Linked DNA regions of Sorangium aterium. The protein of the gene in region 1 interacts with the protein of each later gene in a pairwise test. Links are inferred from orthologs where the notes say so. Each region holds a gene or a part of one and is shown in the gene's direction. Other genes may lie near its edges.

The links. The genes of interacting proteins can lie anywhere in the genome.
Region 2: the proteins of lysA (region 1) and POL72_RS04285 interact in binary tests that used the Escherichia coli proteins (3 or more experiments, as listed by UniProt). The link is inferred for Sorangium aterium from one-to-one orthologs.

Annotation. Positions count from the first base shown.
Region 1 is NZ_JAQNDK010000001.1:2,366,051-2,373,401, forward strand. Bases 2,508-5,403 are described here. They hold lysA (diaminopimelate decarboxylase), read left to right. Parts: upstream 2,508-3,249; coding sequence 3,250-4,557; downstream 4,558-5,403. Other genes in these bases: POL72_RS08475 (phospholipase D-like domain-containing protein), read left to right, coding at 2,508-3,063; POL72_RS08485 (LLM class flavin-dependent oxidoreductase), read right to left, coding at 4,567-5,403. Outside these bases: POL72_RS08460 (hypothetical protein), read right to left, coding at 1-455; POL72_RS08465 (hypothetical protein), read left to right, coding at 454-996; POL72_RS08470 (hypothetical protein), read left to right, coding at 1,278-1,499; more of POL72_RS08475, read left to right, coding at 1,507-2,507; more of POL72_RS08485, read right to left, coding at 5,404-5,925; POL72_RS08490 (beta-propeller fold lactonase family protein), read right to left, coding at 6,202-7,351. UniProt on the Escherichia coli protein: Specifically catalyzes the decarboxylation of meso-diaminopimelate (meso-DAP) to L-lysine. Is not active against the DD- or LL-isomers of diaminopimelate.
Region 2 is NZ_JAQNDK010000001.1:1,166,787-1,174,236, forward strand. The notes cover bases 1,925-4,919. They hold POL72_RS04285 (response regulator transcription factor), read left to right. Parts: upstream 1,925-3,046; coding sequence 3,047-3,793; downstream 3,794-4,919. Other genes in these bases: POL72_RS04280 (TolC family protein), read right to left, coding at 1,925-2,930; POL72_RS04290 (ATP-binding protein), read left to right, coding at 3,819-4,919. In the rest of the region: POL72_RS04270 (ABC transporter ATP-binding protein), read right to left, coding at 1-158; POL72_RS04275 (efflux RND transporter periplasmic adaptor subunit), read right to left, coding at 160-1,416; more of POL72_RS04280, read right to left, coding at 1,413-1,924; more of POL72_RS04290, read left to right, coding at 4,920-5,174; POL72_RS04295 (hypothetical protein), read left to right, coding at 5,734-6,606; POL72_RS04300 (DUF2252 family protein), read left to right, coding at 6,858-7,450. UniProt on the Escherichia coli protein: Response regulator member of the two-component regulatory system CpxA/CpxR which responds to envelope stress response by activating expression of downstream genes including cpxP, degP, dsbA and ppiA.

The DNA of each region.
Region 1 (7,351 bases):
ACTTGGGTTGGGATCTCCTGTCTGGCCCTGTCCGCTGCGGCGGCGGGCTGCTCGGACGGCGCTGGCGACTCCTCGGAAACGGGGGGCGCGGGCGGCAGCGGCGCGGGAACCGGCGGCGCCTCGAGCGTGAGCTCGGGCGCGGGCAGCCCCGTCGCCGGCAGCAGCAGCAGCAGCGGCACCACCAGCAGCGGCAGCAGCGGCACCACCAGCAACGGCAGCACCACCAGCAACGGCAGCAGCAGCAGCAGCAGCGGGGGCGGCGGTGACCCCAGCAGCACCAGCACCACGAGCACCGGGACACCCGAGACGAGCGCCACGTCGAGCACCGGCAGCGGGACGCCGACCGGCGGGTGCCCGGCGAGCGCGACGTTCTGCTCCGACTTCGAGGGCGACGGGCTGCCCGAGGGCGCGACGTACCGTCCCTCGTACCAGGCGGCCGATGCGCTGAAGAACATGGCGATCGACTCCTCGATCTTCCACGCCGGCACGCGCGCGCTGCGCGTGAACCCCGGTGCCGCCGGCTACGACTGGAGGATGCTCTCCGTCCCGTCGCCCAGCTCGACGTTCTGGGTCCGGCTCTACGTGCGCAGCAGCGTCGATCTCGGCCAGTCCGACCACAACGCCTACTTCCAGGCCATGACGGGCGACGGCGAGCCGAACACGGGCGACAACATGGAGGTCGCCGAGCAGTACTGCCAGATCGTGCTGAACCTGCACGACGATGTCACCCTGTCCACGGGCGGCGAGACCCGGTGCGGGAGCAACGGTGTGAAGCTCCCCAAGGACCAGTGGCACTGCATGGAGGCCTACTTCGACGGCGCCAAGGGCGGCGTCCAGGTCTACGCCAACGGCACCAAGATCATCGACAAGACCGGCGTGAAGACGCTCAACTACAAGACGTTCAGCTTCGGCTACCTCGGCTTCCACGGCCCGGCGCGGACGATGTGGTATGACGACGTGGCGGTCGCGCCGGAGCGGATCGGCTGCGCCCCCTGACACGGCCGAGCGACGGCGCGTGGGTGATGCCAGCGCGATGGCCTGATCGCCGTCGCGCGCGCCACGCGGCCTCCTTCCTGCTTCTCCCCTGAACGCGCACCGCCCCCCGCTCGGGGCACGGCCCGTCGGCGGAGGGCCCCGGCGGCCCCGGGCACGCTTGCTCCCTCGCTCCGCCGGCCCCATAGCCTATGTGGCCAGCGCTCCGCGGGCGCGCGCAAGCGCGAGCCGTGGTGGCAACACGGTGGCGACGCGACCGCGATCCCGGCACGAAGGTAGATGCGATGCCGTACCTGGTTTTCCGGAATTTCCCCGACAATACACCCATCCCCGATGACTGCTATAGCTGCGACGGCGCGCCGGACTGGGCAGCGTTGCTGGAGTGGATATGCCCCGATCTCTCGCGCGACGAGGCGGAGCGGCTCGCCGCGATCGGCGAAGCGAGCGGAAGCCGGCCCGACGTGGCGGGCCTGAAGCGGCTCGTCGAGGAGCACCTGAAGCCATAGGCGCGCGATGAAGGGCGCACGGACGATCATCGACCCTCGACGCCACACGTGGTGCGACACCCCGGTGGACGACATCGGCCTGCTGGTCGACGCCGACGAGTATTACCCCGAGTTCTACCGGGTCGCGTCCAGCGCGCGGCGGTATCTGCTCCTCGCCGGCTGGCAGTTCGACAGCGACGTCGCCCTGCTCCGGGGCGGTAGGGAGGAGCAGGTGTCGAGCCCGATCACGCTGCTCAAATTCCTGAACCACCTCTGCGAGCAGAGCCCTGATCTCCAGATCTTCATCCTCGCGTGGGACTTCCACCTCGTGTTCGCGCTCGAGCGCGAGTGGCTCCAGCAGCTCGTCTTCGAGTGGACCAACCATCGCCTGCGCTTCCTCTTCGACGCCACCCACGTCGAGCGCGCCTCGCACCACCAGAAGTTCGTGGTGGTGGACGGCGAGCTCTCGTTCCTCGGCGGCCTCGACCTCTGCGACCACCGCTGGGACGACCGCAGCCACACGAACAAGAACCCGCTCCGCGTCAGCCGCGGAGAGCCGCACAAGCCGTTTCACGACGTGCAGGCCTACCTGCGCAGCCGCGCGGTCGCGCGGGCGCTGACAGAGATCTTCACGGACCGCTGGCGGCGCGCGGGCGGCGTGGACATCACGCTGCCGGACCTCGACGGGGCCGATCCGACGTTCCCCGACTACCGGCCCGAGGGCGGCGTCCCCCTCGCGGCGGCGCACGTGACGCTGAGCCGCACCGATCCGCACGGCGCGCCCACCGGCGCCCCGCACCGCACGGAGATACGCGACCTCTACCTCGACGCCATCGACGCCGCGGAGCGCTTCATCTACATCGAGACGCAGTACTTCAGCTCTCACGTCATCGCCGAGGGGCTCGCGCGGCGGATGCGCGCGGAGGGCCGGCCCCTCCTCGACGTGGTGCTCGTGCTCAACATGGAGGCCGAGACGATGAAGGAGCAGATCGCCGTCGGCCTCTCCCAGGCCAAGGTGCTCGGCGGGCTGCGCGACGTGGCGGCCGAGACCGGCCATCACCTCGGCGTCTACTACACCCTGCCGGCGTGCGCCGAGGACGAGACCGCCGAACGCGCCACGTACATCCACTCGAAGCTGATGATCGTCGACGACCGCTTCCTCACCGTGGGCTCGGCCAACCTGACGAACCGCAGCCTCTCGATCGACACGGAGATCAACGCCTCGGTCGAGACCGGCGACCCCGACGACGCGCTGGGCCGCTCGATCCGCGCGGCGCGCGCGTCGCTCATCGGCGAGCACCTGGGGGACACGGACTTCGATCGGGTGGACGACCTCGTCGCCTGCCTCGACGGGCTGGCGAGCCCGGCGACCGGGCCGCGCACGCCTGGGAGCTCGTGCCGGCTGAGGCTCCACCCCTCACCCACGGCGGACGAGCGCGCCCTGCTCGAGGTGATCGACCCGCAGCAGCTGCCGTTCGACCCCGCCGCGGTCGAGGACATCGACCAGCGCCAGGGCTCGCTGTTCGTCGGCGGGCTCGGCGCGCTCTGGCGGCACCTCTTCGTCAGCCGGGACCCCGCGAAATAGGCGCGCGCGAGGCGCTCCGGGCGAGCGCCTGGAAGGCGGGGGCGCGGGCCCCCGCGGTCTTCCCGGACCCCGAGGCAGGGCGCGCCCCTTCCGGCCGCCAGGGGCACATGGTAGGCTGTGCCGCGGAATTGCGAACGGTTTCTTCGGGTTGTCTCTCAAAGTTGAAGCGTTGACGCGACGAGGAGTATGCAAGAGGCAGAGATCAAGATCGGGGGCATTTCGGTCCGCGACCTCGCGGAGCAATACGGAACACCGCTCTATGCCTACGATGCCGAGCGCATCCGGGAGAACTTCCGTCGACTCACGCGGGCGCTGCGCGGCAATTACCCGGAGGTGTCCGTCTTCTATGCCATCAAGGCGTGCAACAACCTGGAGGTAGCGAAGCTCCTGGTCGACGAGGGCTCCGGCGTGGACGCCGCGAGCCCGAACGAGATCCGCCTGGCGCAGGCGCTCGGGCTGTCGGGCGAGCAGATCATCTACACGGGCAACAGCCTGTCGGACGAGGACCTGGCCGCGGGGCTGCGCGCCGGGGTGGTCTTCAACGTGGATGATCACGGCATCTTGAAGCGCCTGTTCTCGCTCGGGAAGCCGCGCGGTCTGTCGTTCCGGATCAACCCGAGCGGCGAGGACATCGCGACCCCCGATCTGAAGCCGTTCGCGGGCCCGTCGGCGAAGTTCGGGATCCACCCGCGCTACGTGGAGGAGGCCTATCGCACCGCGCTCGAGAACGGGGTCGAGCGGCTCGGGGTGCACATGATGCCCCACTCGCAGGCGCACAAGCCGGAGAACTTCGCGCACGTCACAGGCAAGCTGCTCGACCTGATCGGCCCGGTGGCCCGGAAGCTCGGCTTCGACCTCGCGTTCATGGACATCGGCGGCGGGCTCGGCATCCCTTACCGGAGGGAGCAGCCGCCGCTCGACGTGGAGGCCGTCGCCCGCGGGATCGCCGCGGTGGTCCGGAAGAAGTGCGCGGAGCACGGCCTGAAGGAGCCGCGCCTCGTCATGGAGCCGGGGCGCTACTTCGTCGGGGACGCGGGCTACGTGCTCGGGCGGGTGATCTCGATCAAGCAGGGATACAAGACGATCATCGGCACGGACATCTCGATGAACACGATGGCGCGCCCGGTGATGTACGGCGCGTACCACGAGGTGCGGATCAACGGCCGCCTCGGCCCGACGGCGCCGATGGCGATGACGGGCCAGGTCTGTGAGAACACGGACATGTGGATCGCGGAGCGCGAGTTCCCCGCGGACGTCGCCGCGGGGGACGTGGTCGTCCTGATGGACGCGGGCGCGTATGGCCACGTGATGAGCTACGACTACAACGGCCGGCTGCGGCCGGCCGAGGTGCTCATCGACGGCGGGAAGAGCCGGCTCATCCGGCGGCGCGACACGTTCGAGGACATGGTCTCGCGGATGTGCCTGTCCGACGACATCAAGGAGCGCCTGCGCACGGCGGCAGGAGAGGCGGCAGGCGCGACCGGCTGCGGCTGAGCGCGAGCTTCAGGCCGCCGACGCCCGCGGCTTCGCGCTGGCCGCGTGGCGGTTTGCCGGCCGGGCCAGCCCGAGGTTCTCCCGCAGCGTGCGGCCCTCGTACTCCGTTCGGAACAACCCGCGCCGCCGCAGCTCCGGGATCACCAGCTCGATGAAGTCGTCGAGCCCGCCCGGGAGCCACGGCGGCATCACGTTGAACCCGTCGGCGCCGCCCTGCGTGAACCACGCCTCCAGCTGATCCGCGATCTGCTCCACCGAGCCCACGATCGTCCAGTGCCCGCGCGCTCCAGCCACCCAGAGGTAGAGCTCCCGGATGGAGAGGTTGCGCTTGCGCGCGATGTCGAACATCAGCGCTTGCCGGCTCTTGTTGTTGTTGGTCTCGGGCAGCTCGGGGAGCGGCCCGTCCACCGGATACGCGGACAGATCGATCCCGCCCGACAGGCCCGAGAGCAGCGACAGCCCGACCTCCGGCAAGATGAGGTCCTGCAGCTCCTGGTACTTCGCCCTGGCCTCCGACTCCGTCCTGGCGACCACGGGGAACACCCCCGGCATGATCTTCAGCTGGTCGGGGTGCCGCCCGTACTTGGCCATCCGGCCTTTGACGTCGGCGTAAAAGGCCTGCGCGTCTTCCAGCGTCTGCTGCGCGGTGAAGATCACCTCGGCGGTCTCGGCCGCGAGCTCCCTGCCCGCCTCCGACGACCCCGCCTGCACGATCACCGGGTGTCCCTGCGGCGGACGCGGGATGTTGAGCGGCCCTCGAACGGAGAAGAACTTCCCCTTGTGATCGAGCGTATGGAGCTTTGCCGGATCGTAGTAAGCCCCCGACGCCTTGTCGCGGAGGAAGGCGTCGTCCTCCCAGCTGTCCCACAGGCCGGTCACCACATCGACGAACTCGCGCGCCCGGACATAGCGCTGCGCGTGATCGGGGTGAGCGTCGAGCCCGAAGTTCCCCGCCGCCTCGCCCCCGCCGGTGGTGACCACGTTCCAGCCTGCCCGCCCCTGGCTGATATGGTCCAGCGACGCGAACTTGCGGGCCAGCAAATAAGGCTCCTCGTACGTGGTGGACGCGGTGGCGATGAAGCCGATGCGCTCGGTGACGACCGCGAGCGCAGAGAACAAGGTGACCGGCTCGAAGCTGGCCCCATAAGCGGTGCGGCCCTGCGCTCCGGGCCGGTTCTGCAAGGCGAGCCCGTCCGCCAGGAACACGGCGTCGAACTTGGCCCGCTCCGCCGCCTGCGCAATGCGCTTGTAATGCGCGAAGTTGATGCCGCCGTCCGCCTGCGCCTGCGGGTGCCGCCAGGCCGCCACGTGGTGTCCTGCGCCAGGCAAAAAGGCGCCCAAACGGATCTTCCGCTGATTGTCGCTCATGGATGTCCTCTGTCTCGGTCCTTCACGTGCGCGGGAGGGCGCATCGCCGCGCGACCGCCGCACGCGATCACCACGCCCAGAGCGCAAGCGCCGTGCCCGGCGCCTGAGCCACGGGCGCAGCGGCGGAGATCGAAGCGCCGCCCCTCCCCTGCCCCCCCGACGTGCTGCGAGGGCAGCAACGGACCACCACCGCTGCGGAAGCATTGCTGTCAGGGAAGCACCCGTCCGCGGCAGCTCACCGGCCGATGGGCGGGTGAGCGCGTGCGATCGTTCCGCTCAGCGATGCGGCCACGGGGGCGGCCCGTGCGGTCCCCGCCGCGGAATGCTCTGCGGGTCGGCCGGGTCGCTGCCGGCGTCCCGCTCGTCGCCGTCGCGGAAGCCGTCGCCGTCGCGATCGACGCCGATGCGCCCGCCCGACCCGGGCGGCACGCAGGTATACGTCAGCTCGCCGCCGCCCCTCGTGCCCAGCCAGCGGAGCTCGCCGTCCGATCGCCGCGGCGCGCGCGCGCGGTCGGCCTCGAAACGGCCATTGCCGATGTACAGAAAGCCCACCTCGTCCCCCTGTGACCAGCCCTTGACCACGAGATCGCAGTCGCCGGCGTCGGCGCGCGCCACGAGCAGATCGACGCGCGGGCCGGCCACCGCCGCGTTCGACGACGTGAGCGTGATCTGCTGGCCCACGATGGGCTTCAGGTTCGACTCCAGCGCCAGCATGTACTCCGCCACCTGCCGCTTCAGGAGCTCCCCCTCGGGGTCGACGGAGAAGCCACCGGGGTTCTCCGGCGTCTGGACGAAATCGGAGAACGCGTTGAACCGAACGAGCGTATCGACCGCGCCGTCGTGGAGGAAGCCAAAGCCCCGGACCTGGTCGCCCATGTGCGCGTTGGAGCCGCCGAACGGGAACACGAACGACTCCGCCATGCCGAACATCCCGACCTTCTGGTACTGATTGCGCAGGTGCGGGACCTTGAAGAGCTGGGTCTCGTTGGCGTTGGCCGAGCCACCGTCGCTGCCGAAGAAGCCCGGCGCGAAGTCGTCGGGGTTGGCGTCAGGGTCGACGACGTGACACCCGATGCACGAGGTGCCGAGGATGCTCGACACGGGCCCCCCGAAGAAGTCGCGCCCCGCGCTCTCATCGGGCGTGAGCGAGTCGTCGAGCGCGCGGATGGGGTTGGGTGGATACGTGACCTGGAGGATGAAGTCCGTGAAATCGTCCATCTCCTCCTCCGAGATCGTCTCGTCTCGCCCGAGCAGATCGACGAACGATACGCTGAATTTCTTGAACGCCGCCCGCTCGTCGAACACCCCGCTGTCCGGCTGGGACGTGGGCGCATCCTGGCCGCCCGTGCGATCGCCGCGCCAGTGCATCGGACCGTGGTTCGCCATGCCGCGCAGGCTCTGGGTCGTCATCGGCCCCTTCATCGGA
Region 2 (7,450 bases), 1.2 Mb from region 1 along the record:
AGCAGGCTCGACTTCCCGCAGCCGGAGGGCCCGATGATCGCGACCGACTCGCCCCGGCGCACCTCGAAGCCGATCCGGTCGACCGCCCGCACCGCGAGGTCCTCGCGATCGGCGTGGTACACCTTCGAGAGCCCGCTCACGAGGACCGGGACGTCCATCTCAGCGCCCTCCTCGGCTGGCGCCGGCGCCCATCCCCATGCCCATCCCCCGCATCGGGTTCTGGCCGCCGCCCTGCCGCTGCCCCTGCCCCTGCGGCCCCGCCGCGCTCGAGACGGGCGCGCTCGCGAGCACGTCGTCGCCCTCGCTCAGCCCCGCGGTCACGACCATCTGCGAGCCGTCCGTCGCCCCGGTTTGGATCGGCCGCTCCTCGCCGCTCGCGAGCCGCACGAACCGCCGCTTGCCCTGCGACTGCACGGCCAGGAGCGGCACGAGCAGCACGTCCTTCTGCTCCGCGGTCACGATCTCCACGTCCGCGCTCATCCCCGACCGGAGCAGCGACGCGTCCTTGTCCTTGACGACGATCTCGACGTCGAAGGTCACGACGCTCGACACCTCCTTGCCGAGCGGGCTCACGCGGTCGACGACGCCCTGGAACACCCGGTCCCCGTAGGCGTCGACGCGGATGTCGACCCGCTGGCCCGGCGCGACGCGCCCGATCTGCGCCTCGTCGATCGCGCCGATGATGCGCAGGTTCGACAGATCGGCGAGCGTCATCACGGAGCTGCCGCCGCTCACGTTGGTGAGCGCCGACGAGACGAGCGTCCCCTTCTCCACGGCCACGTCGAGCACCGTCCCGGCGATCGGCGCGTAGATCTGCGTCTCCTTCAGGCGCGTCTCGGCGTCCTGCACCGCCAGCTCGGCCGCCTTGAGCTGCGCCTGCGTCGAGCTCAGCTGCGCCCGCCGCAGCGTGATGTTGGCGCCCGCGACCTTCGTCGAGTGCGCCGCCGTGCGGGCCGCGTCGGTCGACCCGAGGCCCATCTCGGCGCTCTTCTCGGCGACCTCCTGGCTCGTCTGGCTGTTCTTGCGCTCGAGCTCGGCGACCGCGACCGACGCGTTCGCCGCGGCGAGATCGGCCTTCACGCGGTCGCGCGCCACGCGCGCCGCGGCGAGGTCGCGCTCCGCGTCGGTCGGGTCCAGGCGCACGAGGAGCTGCCCCGCCTCGACCGTGTCGCCCTCCTTGACGAGCACCTCGATGACCTGGCCCGGCGCGCGCGACTTCACCTCGACCTGCACGTCGGGCTCGATCTTCCCGGACGCGGCGGCGGTCTCGGTCAGGCTCCCGCGGCGGATCTCGACGGTGGGGCCGGCGGGGGTCTTCTCGGGCTGCTTGTACCAGGCGTACCCGCCGATCGCGAAGCTCGCCACGGCCAACGCGGCCACGCCGGACATCAGGTAGCGCTTCTTGTTCCTGTTCATGACGACCTCCTGGGGAGCACCGACGCGAAGCGGACGAGCAGCGCGCCCGTCTCGTGATCGAGCTGGAGGCGCGACGTCAGCTCCGTCACCGCGGCCCGCAGCCTGCGGAGCTCCGCCTCCCTCCGCGTCTGCTCCGCCTGCACCACGTCCGCCGACGTCGCGGTCCCGAGCGAGAGCCGCTGCCGCTCGGCCTCGGCCAGCTCGCCCGCCATGCGCGCCGTCTCGGTGGCCAGCGCGACCTGCTCGGCCGCGGCCTCGAGGCTCGCGCGCAGCGAGCTGACGTCCGCCGCGATCGCCTCGGCGCGCGCCTGGTACCGCGCCTCCGCGGCCGCGAGCTGCGTGCGCGCGCGGGCCGCGTCCGCGGACGCCCGCCCGCCGCCGAGCGGCAGCTCGACCTCGATCCCGCCCAGCACCCCGAACGCGGGCCGGCCGCCCGGCAGCGAGAGCCCCGGCAGGCCGTCGCGCACCCACTGCCCGTCCATCGAGGCCGTCGCGAACAGGTCGAGGCGGATCTGGTCCGCGTCCTCCGCCGCGCTCACCCGCGCGCGCTGCGCGTCGAGGTCGGCGCGCAGGGCCGCGAGCTCCAGGGACCGCTCGCTCGCCGCGCGCACGAGCGCGTCGGCCGACGGCAGCGCCCCGAGGGACGGCGGCGCGCCGGTCGGGGCGAGCGACGCGGCGCTCGCCGGGGCCATGCCGAGCGCGCGCCCGAGCGCGATGGCCCGCGCCGCGCGCGTCGCCCGCGCCTGCGACAGCGCGTCCGCGATCGACGCCGCCGAGGTCGAGAAGCGCAGGACGTCGACCTTCGTGCCGGTGCCGAGGGTCTCGGCGCGCGCCTTCGCGTCGGCGAGCAGCCGCTGCGCGGCCGCGAGCGCCTGCTCCTGCACGAGGATCGCCTGCTCCGCGTACCAGAGCTCCCAGTAGGCCCCGAGCACGTCGAGCGCGGTCTGGCTCGCCGCGAGCTCGCGCTCCTGCTCCGCGGCGACGGCCGACGCCTGCGCCTGCGCGTACGGCGCGAGGACCGCGTCGGTCCCGGCCCCCCGCAGGAGCGGCTGCCGCGCGGAGACGTACGCCTGGGCGCCGTAGTTCGGCCCCGGGGTCCCGTCCGCGGGCGAGCGCCCCGACGCGCCCACCTCGAGGCTCGTCCCGACGTCGGTCGTGTACCGCAGCGCCACGTTCGACGCGACGGACGTGCCGCCGGAGCGCCGGAGCGCGCCGGCGCCGTTGCCCGGGGCGCCGCCGTTGGCGTCGGCGACCCTGCCGTAGCTTTCCTGGTACTGTCCGGTCACCGAGGCCGAGAGCGTGGGCTTACGGGCGCCCTCCTCGGCGGCGACGGCCTGCCGCGCCGCGGTGGCCTCGAGCAGCGCCGCGCGGAGGGACGGGTTCTGGGAGGCTGCGCGGCGGACCGCCTCCTCGGCGGTGAGCGTCTCGGCGCGCGCCGCGACGCTCAGCGAGCACGTGGCGGCGAGGGCGAGAGACGCCAGCCACGGCAAGGGAACGGAGCGAGTCAACGTCATGCACCGCAACCTAGAGGGCAGTGTCTCAAGAGGTGTCCTGGTCGTGTAAAGATTCGTCAAGACGCCTCTTGACCAGGCCTTACACGGCGGTGCGACAGCCGCGCTACAGTCGCGACATGACGGATCCGCCCCAGATCCTGGTCATCGACGACGACGCCGAGCTCTGCGAGCTCCTGGCCGAGCTGCTCGGTCAGGAGGGTTACGCGGTGGAGAGCGCGCGCGACGCGATCTCCGGCCTCGCGCGAGCGCAGGAGGAGAAGGAGAGGCCGTTCACGCTCGTGGTGCTCGACGTGATGCTGCCTGGGCTCAACGGGTTCGAGGTCCTCACGCGGCTGCGGCAGACCTCGCGCGTCCCTGTCCTGATGCTCACCGCGCGGGGCGAGGACGTCGACCGCATCGTCGGCCTCGAGATGGGCGCCGACGACTACCTGCCGAAGCCGTTCAACCCGCGCGAGCTGGTCGCCCGCGTGCGCGCGCTCCACCGGCGCGCCTCTCACGCCGGCGCGGCGGCTGGGCCGGGCGCGGCCGCCGGCGCTTCCGCCGCGGAGGCGCAGGGCGCGCTGACGGTCGACGATCTCGAGGTGCTCCCCGCCGCGCGGCGCGTCCGTGTCCGCGGCGAGGAGGTCCGGCTCACGACGGCCGAGTTCGACCTGCTCGAGGTCCTGGCGCGGCAGGCGGGGACGGTGGTCTCGCGCGAAGATCTCGCGCGGCGCGTCCTCGGCCGCCGGCTCGCGGCGTACGACCGCGGCATCGACATGCACGTCTCGAACCTCCGCCGCAAGCTCGGGCCTGGGCCGGGCGGCGGCGAGCGCATCAAGACGGTCCGCAACGCGGGCTACATCCTCGCGAGGGAGCGCGCGTGAAGCGCTTCCTCCCCGGAGGGCGTCCGTGAAGAGCCTATTTTTGCGCCTCCTCGTCTCGCTGTGGCTCGCCATGGCGCTGCTCGTCGGCCTGCTCGCTGTCATCCACGGCTGGGCGTTCTCCGCCGAGCCGAGCGGGCTGCGCCGCCGCCTCAACACGCGCAGCGTCGAGCTCCGGGCGGAGAGCGCGCTCGCCTGCGCGCGGGACGGGCTCCCCGGCTGCGAGCAGCGCCTCGCGCCGCTCGATCCGCGGGATCAGCGCGTCGCTGTGTACCGGGCCAGCGCGCTCGTGATGGGCGACCCCATCGAGGGCGCGCCGCTCGTCGAGGACAAGGCGAGGCGCTCGGGCGACGGCATCGCCATCGAGCTCGGCGAGGAGCGGGAGCTCGTCGCGGTCGTCCTGCGCCGCGACCCTGCCCTCGCCGCGGTCGCGGCCGGTCCGGTCCGGTCGCCGTGGATGTTCTTCATCGTGCCGGAGACGCTGCCGCAGCGGCTCCTCGCGATCGTCGCCGTCACCGGGCTCGTCGCGGTGCTCCTCGCGCGGTACCTGTCCCGTCCGATCCGCATCCTGCGCGGCGCCACGCAGCGGATGGCCGCGGGCGATCTCTCGGTGCGCGTCTCGCAGAAGCTCGCGGGCGCGGACGGCGAGACGCTGGCGCTCGGGAGCGACATGGACCGGATGGCCGAGCGCATCGACGAGCTCCTGGAGACGCAGCGCCGGCTCCTGCGCGACGTCTCGCACGAGCTCCGATCGCCGCTCGCGCGGCTCAACATCGCGCTCGAGCTCGTCCGCCGGCGCTCGCCGCCGGACGTGGCGCCGGCGTTCGACCGGATCGAGCGGGAGACGGAGCGGCTCAACGGGATGATCGGCGAGCTGCTCACGCTGAGCCGCCTGGAGTCGGGCCGGGGCATGGAGCGCACCGAGCGGGTCGATCTCACGGCGCTCCTGGAGCAGCTGGTCGAGGACGCCGCGTTCGAGGCCGAGCAGCGGGGTTGCTCGGTCGAGCTCGGGGCGCGCGACGCGTGCTCGCTGGACGGGAACGAGGAGCTCCTGCGGCGCGCCATCGAGAACGTCGTGCGCAACGCGGTGCGCTTCACCGAGCCGGGCACGGCGGTCCGCATCGATCTCGAGTGCTCCGGCGGGACGGCCGAGGTGCGCGTCCGCGATCGCGGCCCTGGCATCCCGGAGGGCGCGCTCGGGGACATCTGGAGGCCGTTCTACCGGGTCGACGACCACAGGGCGCGCGGCGCGGGCGGCACGGGGATCGGGCTGGCCATCACGCACCGGGCGGTGCGGATCCACGGCGGCGAGGTCGAGGCGAGGAACGCGGACGGCGGCGGCCTCGAGGTCGCGCTGCGGCTGCCGGTCGGCGCGGGGGGCTGAGCAGAGGGCCGGCGGGCAGGATCGACCGGCCCCCCCTCTCGAGGCCATTCGTTTCGATCCCAGATCGACCCGCCGCCCCCCCGAGCCAGCCTCGCCACGTCGCGACCGCTCCGCGCCGCCTTCCTAGGCCACCCCACCTCGGTCCCACACCGATCCGCCCCCCTTCCGAGCCGGTCCCGCCACGTCGCGACCTCTCCGCGCCGCCTTCCGAGGCCGCCTCTCTCGGTCCTGCACCAGCCCCCCCCATCCCGAGGCGACACCGTCACGTCGCGACCGCTGCCGGCCGCCTTTCGAGGCGACCTCTCTCGGTCCCGCACCGACCCGCCCGCGTCCCAAGGCGATCTCCAGCCCGAGACACCCACTCCAGGCTCACCGCCTCTACGCTCCCCCGATCCAGAACGATTCAAATCGCGTGCAAGAGCTCAGCTCCGGCGCGAGCGCCGCACGAAACCAGCGCAGCACTGCCCTTGACGGACGACACGGCAGGACTTCCCTTGTCTGTCCGTCAGCAATGCGCCCTCAGGCATTGCCCTTATCACCCCATCAGGAGGTGTCTCTCATGCTGAAGCATCTGAATATCGACGAGATGGTCGCGCTCCTCTCCCCGTGGGTCGAGGACCGGGAGCAACGCCGGCTGTTCCTGGCGATCCCCGAGATCGCGGCGCTCCACCCGCGGGTCGTGGAGGCCCACGACGCAGTGCTCGCGGTCCAGCCGAGCAGCCGCGGGGGCCGGATGTCGTCGAAGCTGCGCGCCATCGTCGACGAGACAAGCGAGGTCGACAGGCGCCACGACCACCTCGCGCGGGCCGTATCGTACGGAATCGATGCGCACCGCGAGCTCTGCCTCGCCGAGGAGCCCTCCGACGCAGTCCGTGCCGCGCAGTGTGATGCCGTCCAGAGACAGCTCTTCCCGGGCGGCCTGTCCATCGTCAACGCCTCGACGCTCGCCGAGGTGGGCAACACCACGCGCATCGCCCGCCTCCTCGAGGACGACCCTGCCGTCAGCAACTTCCTCAAGTCCGTCCCCACCCACGGCAAGGCGTCGCTGCTCGATGTCGTGAAGCGCTGGCTCGCCAAGGGCCGGGAGCTCCAGACGCTCGAGCGCGCCCGCGCAGAGCTCGAGGCCACCGAGACCACCACCCCCGCCAGCAAGACCACGATCCAGGCCGCGCGCAGCCAGTGGTTCAAGATCGTGGCGCTGGTGCTCTCCAACCTCGAGCTCTCCCGCGCTCCGGCGCGCGATATCGAGATCATCCGCGGGCCCGTGCTCCGGGCCTCGAGCCGCGCGGGCAAGCGCTACGCGAACAGCAAGCCGGCGCAGGCTCCGCAGGAGGAGGACGAGGCGGGCATCCCCGCAACCGAGCCGAGCGGAGCCCCGCCCGGCGCGTCGGACGAAGGCAAGCGCGGCGACGCGAGCGCGATGCCCGGATAGCCCTGCCGCTGCCCGGCGCGACGACACCCGCGCCGGGCAGCGCCGCCATCGACACACCATCACGAGAGGGTCGTAGGGGCGGGACTCGACCTCTTGCTCCTGCTCCGCCCACGCGCGGGGCCGCCTGTCCGTCCGAGCGGCAGCCCCCAGGTCCGCCTGGAATCATGCGAAGATCTGACTGGGAGACCGTTCCGCCTCTCTCGTGGACACCAGACTCGCTCGGGGCGCGCGCCGCGCGAGGAGGGAGACCGATGCAACCCATCCAGGAGGGCGATCTCCGCCCCGTCAAGACACTCACCAAGTCGTTCTTCCGGGCGGTGAACCCGCACCTCGATGCCGACGAGTTCGAGGAGAAGTGGCGGGCAGCCATGAAGTCGCCCCTCCGCTTCATGCGGAGCTTTCCTCAGGCGTGGCACGTCGATCTCCTCGACGTGCCGCGGAGCAAGGTGCCCGGCGGCCGCTGCCTCTGCTTCGGCGACGCGCACCCCGAGAACTTCGGCTTCGTCACGTTCGAGGAAGGTCCACGCTACGTCTTCAACGATCTCGACGACGCGGGCACCGGCCTCGCCGCGCTGGACGCGCTCCGGTACTTCACGACGCTCCGGCTCCTCCTCGACGCCGCCAAGGTCACCGAAGGCCTCGTGGAGCTCTACGAGGACATCGTTCAGGGGAACGAGCCGCCGCGCGAGCTCTCCGCGGCGATGATCCCCGACATCGCGGCCAGCGACGCGCACGAGCTCGCGAAATGGACGGACGGCGAGGCGTTCCGGTTCGACGAGCCCGGGCTCAAGCTCTCGCGCGTGCACGCGGACACCGGCCAGCAGCTCGTCGAGGCCCTCGGCGG